One region of the Alcanivorax sp. NBRC 102024 genome, then DNA from elsewhere that is predicted to be linked to it. Evidence: predicted binding sites of a transcription regulator. Region 1 holds the regulator's gene; the other holds the start of a gene.

Region 1 (7,077 bases):
GGCAGATTTTTGTGGAGTAATGTCCGCCGGAAAGGCTTAAAAAAAAGGCGCCAATCATTGGCGCCTTTTTTTTGTGGGTGAAAATCTCAGACCAGCAGATGGGCATAAAGCACGGTGGCCAGGCCCAGGAAGGCAAAGAAGCCCACGATATCGGTGATGGTGGTAAGCACCACGGAGCCGGCCAGAGCCGGATCGATACCCATCTTCTTCATGATCATCGGCAGCATGGCGCCGGCACAGGCGGCCATGATCAGGTTGATGATCATGGCGGCAGCGATGACCATGCCGATACTGGGGTCGTCAAACCACAGTGCTGCCGTAATGCCGATCACCGTGGCCCAAAGCAGGCCGTTCAGTGCGCCAACAGACAATTCCTTGACCAGCAGATAGCGGGTATTACTGGACTGGATCTGTCCCAGTGCCATGGCCCGGATCACCAGGGTCAGGGTCTGACTGCCAGCGATACCGCCCATGCTGGCAACAATGGGCATCAGGATGGCCAGCGCCACCACTTTTTCCAGGGTGGCTTCAAACAGACCGATCACGGCGGAGGCGGCCAGGGCGGTAAGCAGATTGATGCCCAGCCAGACAGCCCGACGCCGCGCCGTTTGCCAAACGGAGCCAAAGGTGTCCTCGTCCTCATCCAGACCGGCCATGCTCATCAGTGAGTGGTCCGCTTCCTCGATGATCACGTCTACCACGTCATCAATGGTAATCCGGCCGACCAGCATGCCGTCTTCGTCCACCACCGGGGCGGTTACCAGATCCTGGCGTTCAAAGATCTTGGCCACTTCGTGAGCAGGCAAGTTGGCGGGAATGGATTCGGTATCAGTGATCATGGCCTCGCGCACGGTGGTGCCGGGATCACTGATCAGAACCTTGGTCAGTGGTAACAACCCGATAAACTGATTACGGCGATTGACCACTGCCAGGTTATCGGTGGTACGAGGGATTTCCCCCCGGCGGCGCAGGTAGCGTTGCACCACTTCGAAGGTGATTTCCGGGCGGATGGTGATCACATCCGTGTTCATCAGGCCCCCGGCGGTATCCTCCGGGTAGCTCATTACCTGTTCCAGCCGGTCGCGATTCTGCTCGTCCAGGCTGGCCATGACCTGGCTGGTCACATGCTCAGGCAGCTCCTGCAGCAAGTCGGCAAGGTCATCGGTGTCCAGCTCTTCCACCAGAGAGACCAGCTCATCAGTGCTCAGGTTGCGCAGTAGCTCAACCCGCACTTCCTCACCCAGATACTGGAGAACCTCGCTTTCCTGGTCCTTGCTGAGCAGTTGCCAGAGAATCTCCCGTTCCCGGGGCGGAAAGGATTCCAGCAAATGCGCCGCTTCCGCACCGGGGAGATTGTTGAACAACTGTCGCACCTGCGTATAGGTGCCGCTGGACAAGGCGCGGTTGATGACTTTGTGGTGCTGTTGACTACGGCTGGTATCGGCGGGCATGGAATATAATGAATAGTTAATAGTGAATAATGAATAACTCTCTGGATGGTACCCCAAATCCTGCGCTATTAATTATTCATTATTAATTATTCATTGCCTTTTACTCTTCTTCATCAAAGCGGCGGGCGAACAGGTCGGTGAGTTCGTCCATGGCGGCGGCTTCATCATTGCCTTCCACCTGGAAAACCACGCTGCTGCCTTTGGCGGCGCCCAGCATCAAAAGGCCCATGATGCTTTTGGCATCGATGGGTTTGCCGTTATGAATAACGTGGATGCGGCTCTCGTATCGCGATGCCACACTGACCACCTTGGCGGCGGCGCGGGCATGAAGCCCGAGTTTGTTGATGATATCCAGTTTTGTTTCGATCATTGCGCGGCTGAGGCCTTAATCCAGTTCGCGGTGGCGTACCTGCAGGGTGGTGCCCTCATCACGCAGCCGTTTTGCCAGTTGCTCGGTGATAAACACCGAGCGATGGCGACCGCCGGTACAGCCAATGGCCACCGTCACATAGCTGCGGTCGCTCTCGGCGAAAGCCGGCAGCCAACGTCTCACGAAGTGATGGATGTCCTCCAGCATGTCGTGGCTGGCCTGGTGTTCCTTGAGGAAATCGATGATGGCTTCATCGCGCCCGGTAAAGGGGCGAAGATCTGCGCGCCAGTGGGGGTTAGGCAGTACCCGTACATCAAACACCAGGTCGGCATCATTGGGCAGGCCATTTTTGAATCCGAAGGACTCAAGCTGAAGGGAGAGGGCGGCGCTGCGATTGGCGACCCGCTCACGCATCAGATTGCGAAGGCTGTGTACGTCGTAATTGCTGCTGTCGATCACCAGATCGGCACGCAAGCGGATGTTGGCCAACAGCTCCCGTTCATGCTGGATGGCGGATTCCAGTGAGCCCTGTTGCGCGCCGAGGGGATGCCGGCGGCGGGTGGCACTGAAGCGTTTCAGCAGAGTGCTGTCGTCCGCATCCAGATAAATGATTTCGGTCTTGACCTGCTGCTGATGCAGCGCATCCAGAATGGCGTCAAAAGCCAGCAACTGGGTAGGCAGGTTGCGGGCATCAATGCCTACCGCCGCCCGCTCAATGGGCAGCTCTCCCTGGCTCAGCTGCTCTGCAAGAGTGGGCAACATGCCTGCCGGCAGGTTGTCGACGCAATAGTAGTTCTGGTCTTCCATGGCCTGCAGGGCCGTGGTCTTTCCCGAGCCGGAGCGGCCGCTGATGATGGTGAGTTTCATGGCTGCACCGCGCCTCTGTCATACACCACACGCAGGCATCCACGGTCAGCAGAGGAGGGGCGGTGGCTCTGACGCACTATGCCCGAAAGCTTGATGGGTAATGTCATGATGCCAGTCGCAGCTCCGCTTCGGATTCCACGGCAGTGTGATACAGGTGGTGATTGTCCTTGCTGAGTCGCAGCTCGGCACGGTAGTCGTCGTCGTTGAACAGGGAGGCCAGGTGGCTGAGGGTTTTCAGGTGCTGTTCCGGGTTTTCCTGGGGAACGAGCAACACAAACACAAGATCCACGGGGCGACCGTCAACGGCATCAAAATCGATGGGAGTGGACAGTTTCAGCAGCAGCCCGATGGGTTGCTGGCAGTGACCGAGACGACAGTGAGGAATGGCGATGCCTTCGCCGATGCCCGTGGAGCCCAGCTTTTCCCGGGCTACCAGGGCGTCGAAGACCTCCTGTTCGTTGAGGCTGTCGCAGCCGGCCGCAGCCAGCTGCGCAACCTGGTCCAGCAGCTGTTTCTTGCTGCTGGCCTGCACCTGATTATGGGTGCGTGCTTCGGTGAGTAGTTCGCGAACTCGCATAATTGTCGCTTTGGGGTCAGTGGCCGTGCTTGTGGCTGACGGCCTTTTCCTTGTGTTTGAGAATCTGGCGGTCGAGCTTGTCCGTCAGCTTGTCGATGGCAGCGTACATGTCCACTGCCTCAGCGGTGGCGAAGACGTCAGCCCCGGAGATATGGATAGTGGATTCCGCCTTGTGGGTCTTGGGTTCCGGGGAAAGAATCACCTGGACACTGGTAATCTGGTCGAAATGCCGTTCAAGACGGGAAAACTTGTCTCCCACATAGGCTCGCAAAGCGTCGGTAATTTCCAGGTGATGACCGCTGATATTAATTTGCATGTCTGGCTCCTTTACCTGCTCTTGGGCCGTCCCGGCGCCTACACCAAACGCTTGCGGGCGCTGGATGACGGTATTCTCATCGCCTCTCTGTACTTGGCGACTGTCCGGCGCGCCACGTTGATTCCCTGCTCATTCAGCAAGCTTGCCAGCTTGTTGTCGCTGAGCGGCTTGCGGGGATTCTCTGCAGCGACCAGCTTCTTAATAATGGCACGAATAGCGGTGGAGGAACACTCACCGCCGCCGTCTGTTCCCACGTGACTTGAGAAGAAATATTTCAGCTCAAAGACGCCGCGGGGTGTCATCATGTATTTCTGGTTGGTGACCCGACTAATGGTCGATTCGTGCATCTCGACGGCATCGGCAATGTCGGCCAGAACCAGGGGTTTCATGGCCTCCTCCCCATAATCGAAGAAGTCTTGCTGGACTTCAACAATACGGGTGGCCACCTTCAGCAGGGTGTCGTGGCGGCTTTGCAGGCTCTTGATGAACCACTTGGCCTCCTGCACGCAGTTGCGCAGGTACTGACCATCCTCTCCCCCGGCTTTGCGGGCCATGGCGGCGTACTGCTGCTGCAGGTTGACCTTGGGCAGCACCTCCTCGTTCAGGCTCACCTGCCAGTGGCCCTGGTGCTGGCGCACGATCACGTCCGGGACCGCGTAATCCACCTGGCTTTCCCCGATCTGCTCACCGGGGGCAGGATCCAGAGTGCGCAGCAGGGAGAGGGCATCAAGCAGATTTTCCTCGCTGATCTGCAGGACCCGCCGCAGGGCGGCATAGTCGTGTTTTTCCAGTAGCTCCAGATGCCCCAGCAGGGCCAGGGCATACTCCAGGAAGGGAGTGTCCGTGGGCAGTTGGCGCAGCTGCACGCGCAGGCAGTCGGCCAGATCGAGACTGGCCACGCCCACCGGATCAAATTGCTGCAGGCGATGCTGCACCGCCAGTACCTCATCGGCTTCCAGTTCATCGCCTTCGGTGAGCAGGTCCTCTTGAGCATTCATCATCGCCACGATGTCGTCCACGGACACGGTCAGGTAGCCGCGATCGTCCAGGGATTCGATGATGGTCATGGCGATAATGCGGTCCACATCGCTCATGGGAGTCAGGTTCAGTTGCCAGAGCAGGTGGTCCTGCAGGTTGCCGGCCACACTATGGCGTTGCTGCCAGTCGTCGGCATCGTCGGGAAGGGCGGCGGAGGCGCTGCTGGTCTGGCCGGAATAGACATCGTCCCATTCCGTTTCAATGCCTGGTTCGTCGTCCACGAACTCTTCCAGGGCATCTTCCCGTTCGGTATCCAGCTCCTGCTCGTCCTGACGGTCTTCGTCAGTGTCAGGCAGGGATTCGTCGCCAAAATCGTCAGCCAGCTCCAGCAACGGATTGCTTTCTACTGCCTGCTGAATTTCCTGGCGCAGGTCCAGCGTGGACAGCTGCAAGAGGCGAATGGCCTGCTGCAGCTGCGGTGTCATGGTCAGCTGCTGGCCGATTTGTAGTTGTAGGCTTGGCTTCATACTGCTCAGGCTGATTGGTCCCCAAAACCTGAGAATAACAGCCTATCTATAAGGCAAGCAATATTTGTGCCAATGGTGGTTCTGTGCTAGGGGAGGCAATTAATAGTTAATAATGAATAATTAATAACGTCGCGGAATAGCTTGTCTTTTTTTCAAGGTAAGAGGCCGCGCTCATGCTTTGGGCGCGGCCTAATCGCTTGCAAACAGTGCAATCGGCTGTCGCGTAGCTATTAATTATTCATTATTAACTATTAATTGCCTTTTACAGCCTGAAATCCGCCCCCAGATACACATCCCGCACCTGTTGGTTGCCCAGAATGGTGTCTGCATCGCCGGAGGCGATGATATGGCCGGCGCTGACGATATAGGCGGTATCGCAGATATCCAGCGTTTCACGCACGTTGTGGTCAGTGATCAGTACACCAATACCGCGCTCTTTCAGGTGGCGAATGATGCCCTTGATGTCGTTCACGGAAATCGGGTCCACGCCGGCGAAAGGCTCATCCAGCAGAATGAAATCCGGGTCCGTGGCCAGGCCGCGGGCAATTTCCGCCCGGCGCCGTTCGCCGCCGGACAGGCTCATGCCCAGGGAATCGCGAATGTGGGTGATATGGAATTCCTTGAGCAGGCTTTCCATGCGCTCGTGACGTTCCGCCTTGCTGAGATCCTTGCGGGTTTCCAGGATCGCCATGATGTTCTCTTCCACGGTCAGGCGGCGGAAGATGCTGGCTTCCTGGGGCAGGTAGCCGATGCCGCGCTGGGCGCGACCATGCATGGGCAGATGGGTGATGTCTGCGTCGTTGATGTCGATGCGCCCGGCATCGGCTTCCACCAGGCCTACGATCATGTAGAAGCAGGTGGTCTTGCCGGCACCGTTGGGCCCGAGCAGGCCGACGATCTGGCCGGCTTCCACATCCAGGGACACATCTTCGATGACCCGGCGGCCCTTGTAGCTTTTTGCCAGGTGGTGGGCGCGTAAATGGCTCATGGGGTGTTTGGCTCCGCCTCGGGGGAGGGCGCCACAGGCGCCTCGCCGTTTGCATTGTCGTCTGCCGGTGGGGCTTGTTCGGTGCCAGGAGTCTGGTTCTCGGCGGGGATCACCAGTCTCACTCGCTTGTCGCCTTCACTGCTGGCGTCGACTCGCTTGGAGTCCAGGCTGTATTCCACCCGGGCGCCCTCGAAAGTGTTGCCCAGATGTTCAATGTAGGCATCACCGGTGAGCACCAGGGTGCGTTTGCGGATGTCGTAGACCAGGTTGTTGGCGTGGGCCTGCAGGTCCTTGCCTTCTTGCATGCGTACCGGGGTGCCGGAGGCCTCCACGCGAGTCAGTTCGCCATTACGGGTAAACAGGCGCATTTCATCGGCAAACAGTTTGCGCTTGCCCTGTATCAGCTCCACATTGCCGCGATACAGGCCGCTGCCAGCGTCCTGCTCAAAGCGCCCGGAATCAGCGGTGACAGACACGGGCATTTGCGCAGGCGCCGCCAACGCCGTCACCGGCAGGGCAGCGGCAAGGGCGATGGTTCTAAGAAGCCGGTGCGTCAAACTCACTCTTTACTCCTTTTTCAAGGGTCAGGATGCCCTTGTCGAGATCGGCCTCCAGCGCTCCCGCGCGGGTGGTGCCGGATTCAAATTCCAGGTCCACATTGTCGGGAGAGCTGGCGATGTTGGTGTCGCTGTAAAAGCGCAGCTCCTGGGTATCCAGGGTAATCTTCTGTTGCTGGTTCCGGGCTTTCACGTCGCCGGAAAATACGATCAGGTCGCCATTTTCCTTGACGACGCCCTGCTCGCTAACGATGGTCCAGCTGCCCTTGTCGTTGGCCATTTCCAGCTCCGGTTCCTGCATCTCCGTGAGTGGATTATGGTCGTACTGTGTCAGGGTTTTGGCGGTCAGATAGTACTGGAGACGGCCGTCCTCTTCACTAAAAGCCCGCGCCGTAATGTCTTTGGCAACAATGGCTGGTGCCGTGAGGATGCCATCCTCCTGCCCG
Region 2 (7,077 bases), on a different contig from region 1:
AAACTGACGGTTGAACCGGGTTCCGTTTTGCGGATAATCCCATGCTTTATTCGTAGTTTTTGCATAACCGGAACGACTATAAAAGCATGGGGAACCTATGAAAAAGGCATTATCCGCGATGCTGGGTGCCACCCTGAGTGCAAGCCCACTCTGGGCCCAGACTCCGGAAAGTGATCTCCAGCAGCGGCTGCTGGATTATGAGCAGCGCCTGGAACAGCTCGAAAAACAACAATTCGACAATACCCTGGACGATGCCGCAGACCGGATCCGCATCAACGGCTTCCTGTCCGCCGGCGTGTCCCGGGCGGAGCTGGAGACGACCTCGGGCTCTGCCAGCTATATCGATGGCGCCGATGACACCTGGAGCCATGATTCCCTGACCCGTGCCGGGGTCCAGTTCAACGCCAGGCTCAGCGACCGGGCAGAGGCCGTGGTTCAGCTGTTTGCGTCCGGCGCTGACGAATTCAATGCGGAATTGCAGTGGGCCTATCTGGATTACCAGTTCAGTGACGCTGTCAGCGTGAAAGCCGGGCGCATCGTGGCGCCGTTCTACATGCACTCCCAATACATCGATGTGGGCTATGCCTACCCGTGGGTCAGCCTGCCCGCGGAGGTGTATCAGCTGGCACCGGTAAAAACCATGGAGGCGGTGGAGGCTTCCTGGCGTTTTACCACCGGGCCGGTTTCGCATCGCCTTTCCGGGTTCTGGGGATCCAGTACCGTGGACGGGGGAGACCGTGTGGCCAACGCCCAGTTTCAGGCCGACGATCTGAGCGGCCTGAACTTCACCAGCTACTGGCGTAACTGGACGCTGAGAGCGGCCTACAGTGCCGCGGATGTGTCAGTCAGCCAGGATGATCTGGCAGCCGCCGGTGTCCCCCCGGTCCTGGGCCTGTCCTTTGATGAGGTGTACACCTATTTTGCCGGCCTGGGCCTGCAATACGATGATGGCAGCTGGTTCTTTTCCGCAGAAAAAGCGCGACTGGATTTTGGCAACTGGTATCCCAGCAGCGAGAGCGGCTACGTCACCGTCGGCAAATATCTCGGCAAATGGATGCCCATGGTGACCTGGGCCGAAGTGAATCCCCGTGATCTGGATCGCAGCCTTCCCGCTGCCCTGAATAACGGTCTGGCAGAGCAGCAGAAAAGCTGGACTGGCGGTTTGCGCTACTCCCTCAGTGAGGCCATCGCCCTGAAAGGGGAAGTCAGCTACTACTACGATTTTTCCGATAGTGAGGTAAGCACTTCCGGTTTCTTTGTTACCGAGGGTGCACCGCTTGAGGATGACCACGCCACAGTGATTCGTCTCAGTGCCGATCTGGTTTTTTAAGGAGGAATGATCATGAAAAGAATAATGTTCTCATTGCTCCTGATGCTGGCAACCACCGTTCAGGCGGACCCGGTGGTGGTGGTGTCTGCCAACAGCAGTCTTGGGGCGCTGACACAGGATGAAGTCCGGCAGATCTTCAATGGCCAGGCCCGTCGGGTTTCCGGTGTCTCGGTGAAGCCGCTGGATTTGCCATCGCGAGGCGACGCCCGGGAGGCGTTTTACCAGCAGGTGCTCGGCAAGAGTGCGGAGCAGATGAAAAGCTACTGGGCACGAATGATTTTTACCGGCCGGGGCATGCCGCCCAGGGAAGTCTCCAGTGAACAGGAGATGGTTATGCTGGTAGGCAGTAACCGGAATTTTGTTGGCTACCTGGATGCCTCACAGGTAACCCCGGACCTGAAGGTGGTGTTCCGGCCCTGACGTTTTCTGTTGTTGTTCACAGACCCCTTGCCCGCCTCATCGGCGGGCTTTTTTTATGGTCGTATCCGCCCCGGGCTCAGTGGCACCCTACGCTATTGGCGGCGGTCAGGGGTTTACAGTCGGGGCCCTGTTATCCGGAAGAAACTCCGGGGCAAGCCAGCGCCAAAATGACAGAGATCCCCCTGCAGCGGTCGGTCCTCTTTCCTACCCATGTTTGAGACTTCGCCTCTGCTGTGCTTTGTCGACACCTCATAAACTGCGTCAATGCGCTATTTACTGATCGTCTACCTGCTTCTTGTTCCTGTGAGCCTGTGGGCGGATTGTCGAGGCCTGGCTCCCGCCCGTGGTGTACCCGCTCCGGCAGAAAATGAATGGAATCTGGCGACGCTGAACCTGTGGCGGCTTCGTGATATCCGCAAAGACAGCCATCTGGATAAACCGCTTTCTTCTGCTGTGCTGGAGAGGCGATTAGAGGCGCTGGCAGATTTCATCGCCGGCCCCTTGCGGGCGCCCCATATGCTGGCTGTTCAGGAAGTGGAAAACCGTCAATTACTGGCGGCGCTGGTAGAGCGACTTGCCCGGTACGGTTGGCGATACCGCGTCGTTCTGAAAGAGGGCAATGATCCCTCCGGCATGGATGTGGGCCTGCTCTATCGTCAGCCGGTGCAGATTGCCTCGGCGAAAAGCCTGTTTGCGGAGCAGGACTTTCACAACCACGCACTGTTTTCCCGTCCGCCCTTGCACGTGACGGTGCATGCGCCTCGGCAGTTGCAGCTGGTTGTGGTGCACCTGCGCAGTGCGCGAGGTCTGCAAAAAGCGCAGGTCCAGGAAAAAAGGCAGAGCCAGGCGGCGTTGCTGGCCAACTGGGTCACTAAGCAGGATGGACCGCTCATTGTCGCCGGTGACTTCAACAGCACCTGGGATGCCGGGCGGCTCTCTGCCAGCTATGCGCGTTTTGCGGAATCCGGTCTGTTCAATCTGTGGCAGCTTATGCCGGAACCGGAGCGCTACAGCTTTCGTTATCGTTGCCAGCCACAGGCGCTGGACCATATCTGGGTGTCACGGGAGGCGAAAAAGGCAGTCTCCAGAACGGCGGTAACCCGGGGTAATGCGGGTCGCTATCACAGCTTGTACGGCAGTCAGGGCGTGACGCCAGTGTCTGATCATGATGCGGTGGTCGTGTACTTTACTGGGGGGAGATAAAACGGCAGGTCTGGCGTGTTGCCTGGAGCGTAACGGATGTTCCGTGGAAACGAAAAAGACGCCGCGGGGTTGCTTGCGTGTTTGCGAGGACCAGGGAGAGCCCCGCGGCGTTAAACAGTGGGCGGCATGCGCCGCCCGTGTTCTTGGTGCTTACAGTGCGAACTCGTAGGAAACGCTCATCACCAGATCGTCGTCGTAGGTGTCGTCTTCTTCCTGATCAACGATCTTGGACAGGGTGAAGGTGAACTGATCGGTAACGGCGTAGCTCAGATCCAAGTGAGTGTAGTCACTGTCGTCAGCTTCAAAGTCATAGAAGCCCACGGTGGCGGAGTACTTGTCGTAGCCGTAACCCACAGCGAAGTAGTCGCTTTCGTAGTCTTCATCGCCACCCTTGCCGGAATTACCCACACCGATGTAAGCATCAGCGCTCAGGCCGGCAAAGCCAACGCCCAGGTGAACTTCCTGGAAGTCAGCACCGGATGCAGGGTTGTCACCTGCGGTGCCGCCAGCGGTGTAGTTGTAGTCGATGTAGCTGATGTCGTAGCTCAGACCTTCGAACTCACCACCGAAACCGGCGTACAGGTCGTACTCGGTGTCGTCGGTTTCAGAAGAGGCCCAGGCACCAGCGTACAGACCGGACGTGTGGGAGTAGTCAACGCTACCGTATACCGCAGCACCGTCAGTCAGCTGCTGACCACGCCACAAGTACTGGCTGGACGCACCCAGGGTACCACTGACTTCAGCAGCAGCGATGGCCGGAGCCAGGCTGGCAGCGACGATGGAAGCGGCCAAAACGGTTTTCTTCAGACCAAATACGTTTTTCATGTGCAACCCTCTTAACAAGTCTAATTCGTTCAATGTGCGCTGGTGACGCACCGCCTTTTCGGCTCGCATTAGATATTGCAGAGAGCGTGCCAACTATTTTTTGTTGATAAAAAACAGTGGCTTGATGATTGTTGGGGGGAAAAAAGCGGGTTTCACAAAGGGGAAACAGAGAATGCGGTGCGCGAAATTGGTGCCGCGCACCGCATTGGTGCGCCCGTTATGGGCACTGCCAGTCAGTTTGCACCGCATCGACGCTGTTGCCAGCGGCATCCTTTAATGACAGACCGCACTGACCCTTGTCGTAGACAAAGTGCGCCTGGTACTCGCCACCGGCCTGGGGAGAAAACTGCAGGGCGACACGACAGCGGTCCCGGCTGTTGTCCGCCTGGCGTCGATTGTAGATCACGCCAATGCGGGTGGCGGGGGCCGCCTCGACCGTTGTTGTGACCTCCGGGCTTTTCTTCATGGTTTCCAGCAGTTCGTCCAGTGCACCACCGCTGATCGGGCTTTGCGACAGGGCATAGTCGGTGGATTGGAAGCCCTTGCCGGGCACACAGACGACGGGCTGGGCGGCGGTATCGTTGCTGGTGAAGGTAACCTGGGCGGTCTCGCCAGCGGTGGGTTCCTGGTAATTGAGATGCTGACAACCGGCCAGCAGGGCCAGAGGGGCGAAAATCAGGGCTTTCATGATGTGTCCTTATCAGGGCGTTTGGCAAAGTGTATGTCAGCCGGACGGCAGACCCAATGGGGTTTCTGTTGCAAGGTCGGGGCCATGAATTGCCAGCGAGCCCAGCGAGGGGGCAACAGTAACGATGGGATCAGTGTGTGTCACCGAACCAGTGGCTGATCGCCTCCCGGGTCAGTGCAGGTTTTTCCCGGTTGGAGGGTAACCAGTTGCCGGCGTTGGCGGTCATGGCGGTGAGAAACTCGAACAGGGGCAGGTGCTGGCGCAATACCCGGTGGTGCCGGTGGCCGATGACCGGGTTGAAATAGCCAAAGAAATCCAGCATCTGCCGGGGATTCTTGCGCACCCAGAGCCAGGAGCCCATTTCCAGGGTAAAGGGCAGGAAGGTGTGTTGCGGTGCCCGATCCTGGGCATCGTCGTAGAGATAATCCCAGAGATCGCCATGGGTGGTGTAGTTCACCGACTGGGGCTCGATCAGGTAGGGGTGATGATGGGGATAGGTGTCTTCGAAGTGTTGTTTGAGCCGGTACACCTCACCGATGTGGGGAATAGGGCGATGACTGCGGGCGTAGCAGCACCAGATACGGTCCCGACGACCAAAGCCGCTGTGGCAATCCACGCTCATGGCAAAGGGAGCTGGCATCAGTTTTTCCCGAACCACGCGCACCAACGCCTGGGCTTCCGCTTCCATGGGGGCACCACTTTTTCCCCGATACCAGGGCAGGTGTCGACTGATGCGGTGGCCGCCCACCAGAAAAGGCACCCGGCCCATGGCATCGATGGGCGCGTTGCGCATCAGGTCCACGCCATTGGGGTTGCTGCGGGTGCGCTTCCAGATGCCACCCGGGTTGATCATGGGCATGAATACCAGACGCACCTGCTCCAGCCGGCGATGGAGCTGGTCGTCCCACTGCAAACGATGAATCAGGCTGTGCAGCCAGGACATCAGCACCTGGCTGCCGATCCGCTCCACCCCATGCACGCCGCCAAAAAAACCGATCACCGGCACGCCGGGAGAGGTGCTGCCCATTTCGATCACCCGCACCGGCAAGGACAGCTCACCCATGGGCACCTCATGAACCGTGGACACCCGCAGATGGCGTTCACCATGACGAATCAGGGCATCCAGATGCAGAAGCTCGGGCAGATGGCGTTGCAGCAGGTAGAGGGTGTCTTCCATAGGCGGGGGTGGGGACAGGCAAAGAGAATTACACAGGGTAACGACGGCAGATAACAGGAATGTGACGATGCCTTGCCTGCATGTTATCACCTGGGTATCTACGCTACGGAGCCGCTGTAGGAGCGGATCTTGAGCCGCGAACCTCGCGAAGCGAGGAAATCGACCGAAGGGCGATCAGGGATTTCCGGGCTCGACAGGTGTCTTTAGAAGGAGCCGGTGGTTACCTGGTACATTTCCTTCGCTGTCGCTCGGATTCGCACCTCAAGAGGTGTTATTCGCTGCGCTCACCCCTACGGGGCCGCCCTGCGGGCGTTACTCCCCTGCGCTCCGTTCCTACCGCGGCGCTGTAGCGAGATGGGCAGTTTTTCTTCACCAAACCGTGATGCCACTGTCAGCGAACTGTCACGCCGAATTTCTAGTGTGGCCACAGGATAGTCCTGCAACGGATAAGAGCCTGTGGCCGTGCCCATGACAATGCCTCTTGATTCTGCTTGCTCACTGCGAACCGGGGATCTGCTGTTGTTTTCCGGCCGCGGTTTTACCAGTGAGGTGATCCGGGTCTTTACCCGTAGTCCCTGGAGTCATATCGGCATGGTCGTGCACCTGCCCGGTAATCCCGATCCGCTGGTTCTGGAATCTACCACCTTGAGTGAATCATCGGATGTGACCCTGGGCTGTCCGGTGGCCGGTGTGGCGCTGGTTCCACTGGCAGACAAGCTACGTGATTACCCGGGCACGGTGGCGTTGCGTCGACGGCATGGGCCGCCATTGAGTGATCGCCAACAGCAACTGCTGACGCGCCTGGTCAAACGGTTGCTCCATCGTCCCTACAAGAATTACGTGCTGTGCAATGCCCTGGATGTGCTGACAGGTTTTACCCGCAAGCCGGACCAGCGCGGCTGGTTCTGTTCGGAACTGGTGGCGGAAGTGTACCGGCGGTTGGGCTGGTTACCCCGCCAGACCCGCGCCAGTACGCTGGTGCCGGGGCATTTCGGTTCCCGTCACATGCGTTTGCAACACGGCAAGCTGGGGGCCGTGGAGTTTCTCAAGAGTGGCCCGCAAGCCACCGCCATCCGGGCCCGGGTTACAGCCAGCGCCGAACACGTTGCTGATAGGCCTGCCATTGCTTCCCGAACTGTTGGGCATGAAACGCTTCTTCCGCAACAATCACATGCTGCTGGATAACCCAGACCACCGGGACCAGCATGATCAGCATGCCCGGGCTGTGCTGACTCAGGGCCATGGCCAGGTAGAGCGCGGTAAAGCCCAGGTAGATGGGATTGCGGCTCAGCCGGAATACGCCTGTGGTAAGCAGCTGACTGGCGGGGCGATGGGGAACCAGGGTCGTGCGTGCCAGGCGCAACTGGATCGCTGCAGCCAGCACCAGGGTGGTGCCAATCACGGCCAGCGCCAGAATCACCCAGTGATCACCCG

The links. Region 1 encodes sigma-54, which starts transcription at its own class of promoters, with help from an activator protein. Its sites were predicted from a motif close to TGGCACNNNNNTTGCTNT; they were not measured.
Region 2: the regulator sigma-54 is predicted to act here: its motif matches at 3,853-3,870, upstream of A0251_RS13965 (TorF family putative porin).

The regions. Positions count from the first base shown of each region.
Region 1 covers NZ_BDAS01000005.1:95,108-102,184, forward strand. The annotation lists gene A0251_RS09875 (BPSS1780 family membrane protein) at 1-20, shown strand, start outside; gene mgtE (magnesium transporter) at 87-1,451, opposite strand; gene A0251_RS09885 (HPr family phosphocarrier protein) at 1,552-1,821, opposite strand; gene rapZ (RNase adapter RapZ) at 1,837-2,688, opposite strand; gene ptsN (PTS IIA-like nitrogen regulatory protein PtsN) at 2,792-3,265, opposite strand; gene hpf (ribosome hibernation-promoting factor, HPF/YfiA family) at 3,282-3,581, opposite strand; gene A0251_RS09905 (RNA polymerase factor sigma-54) at 3,620-5,086, opposite strand; gene lptB (LPS export ABC transporter ATP-binding protein) at 5,349-6,074, opposite strand; gene lptA (lipopolysaccharide transport periplasmic protein LptA) at 6,071-6,637, opposite strand; gene lptC (LPS export ABC transporter periplasmic protein LptC) at 6,612-7,077, opposite strand, start outside.
Region 2 covers NZ_BDAS01000009.1:123,128-130,204, reverse strand. The annotation lists gene A0251_RS13985 (copper chaperone PCu(A)C) at 1-14, shown strand, start outside; gene A0251_RS13980 (hypothetical protein) at 98-1,330, shown strand; gene A0251_RS13975 (hypothetical protein) at 1,343-1,750, shown strand; gene A0251_RS13970 (endonuclease/exonuclease/phosphatase family protein) at 2,015-2,953, shown strand; gene A0251_RS13965 (TorF family putative porin) at 3,104-3,778, opposite strand; gene A0251_RS13960 (hypothetical protein) at 3,996-4,466, opposite strand; gene A0251_RS13955 (M14 family zinc carboxypeptidase) at 4,597-5,643, opposite strand; gene A0251_RS17260 (YiiX/YebB-like N1pC/P60 family cysteine hydrolase) at 6,112-6,828, shown strand; gene A0251_RS13950 (isoprenylcysteine carboxylmethyltransferase family protein) at 6,728-7,077, opposite strand, start outside.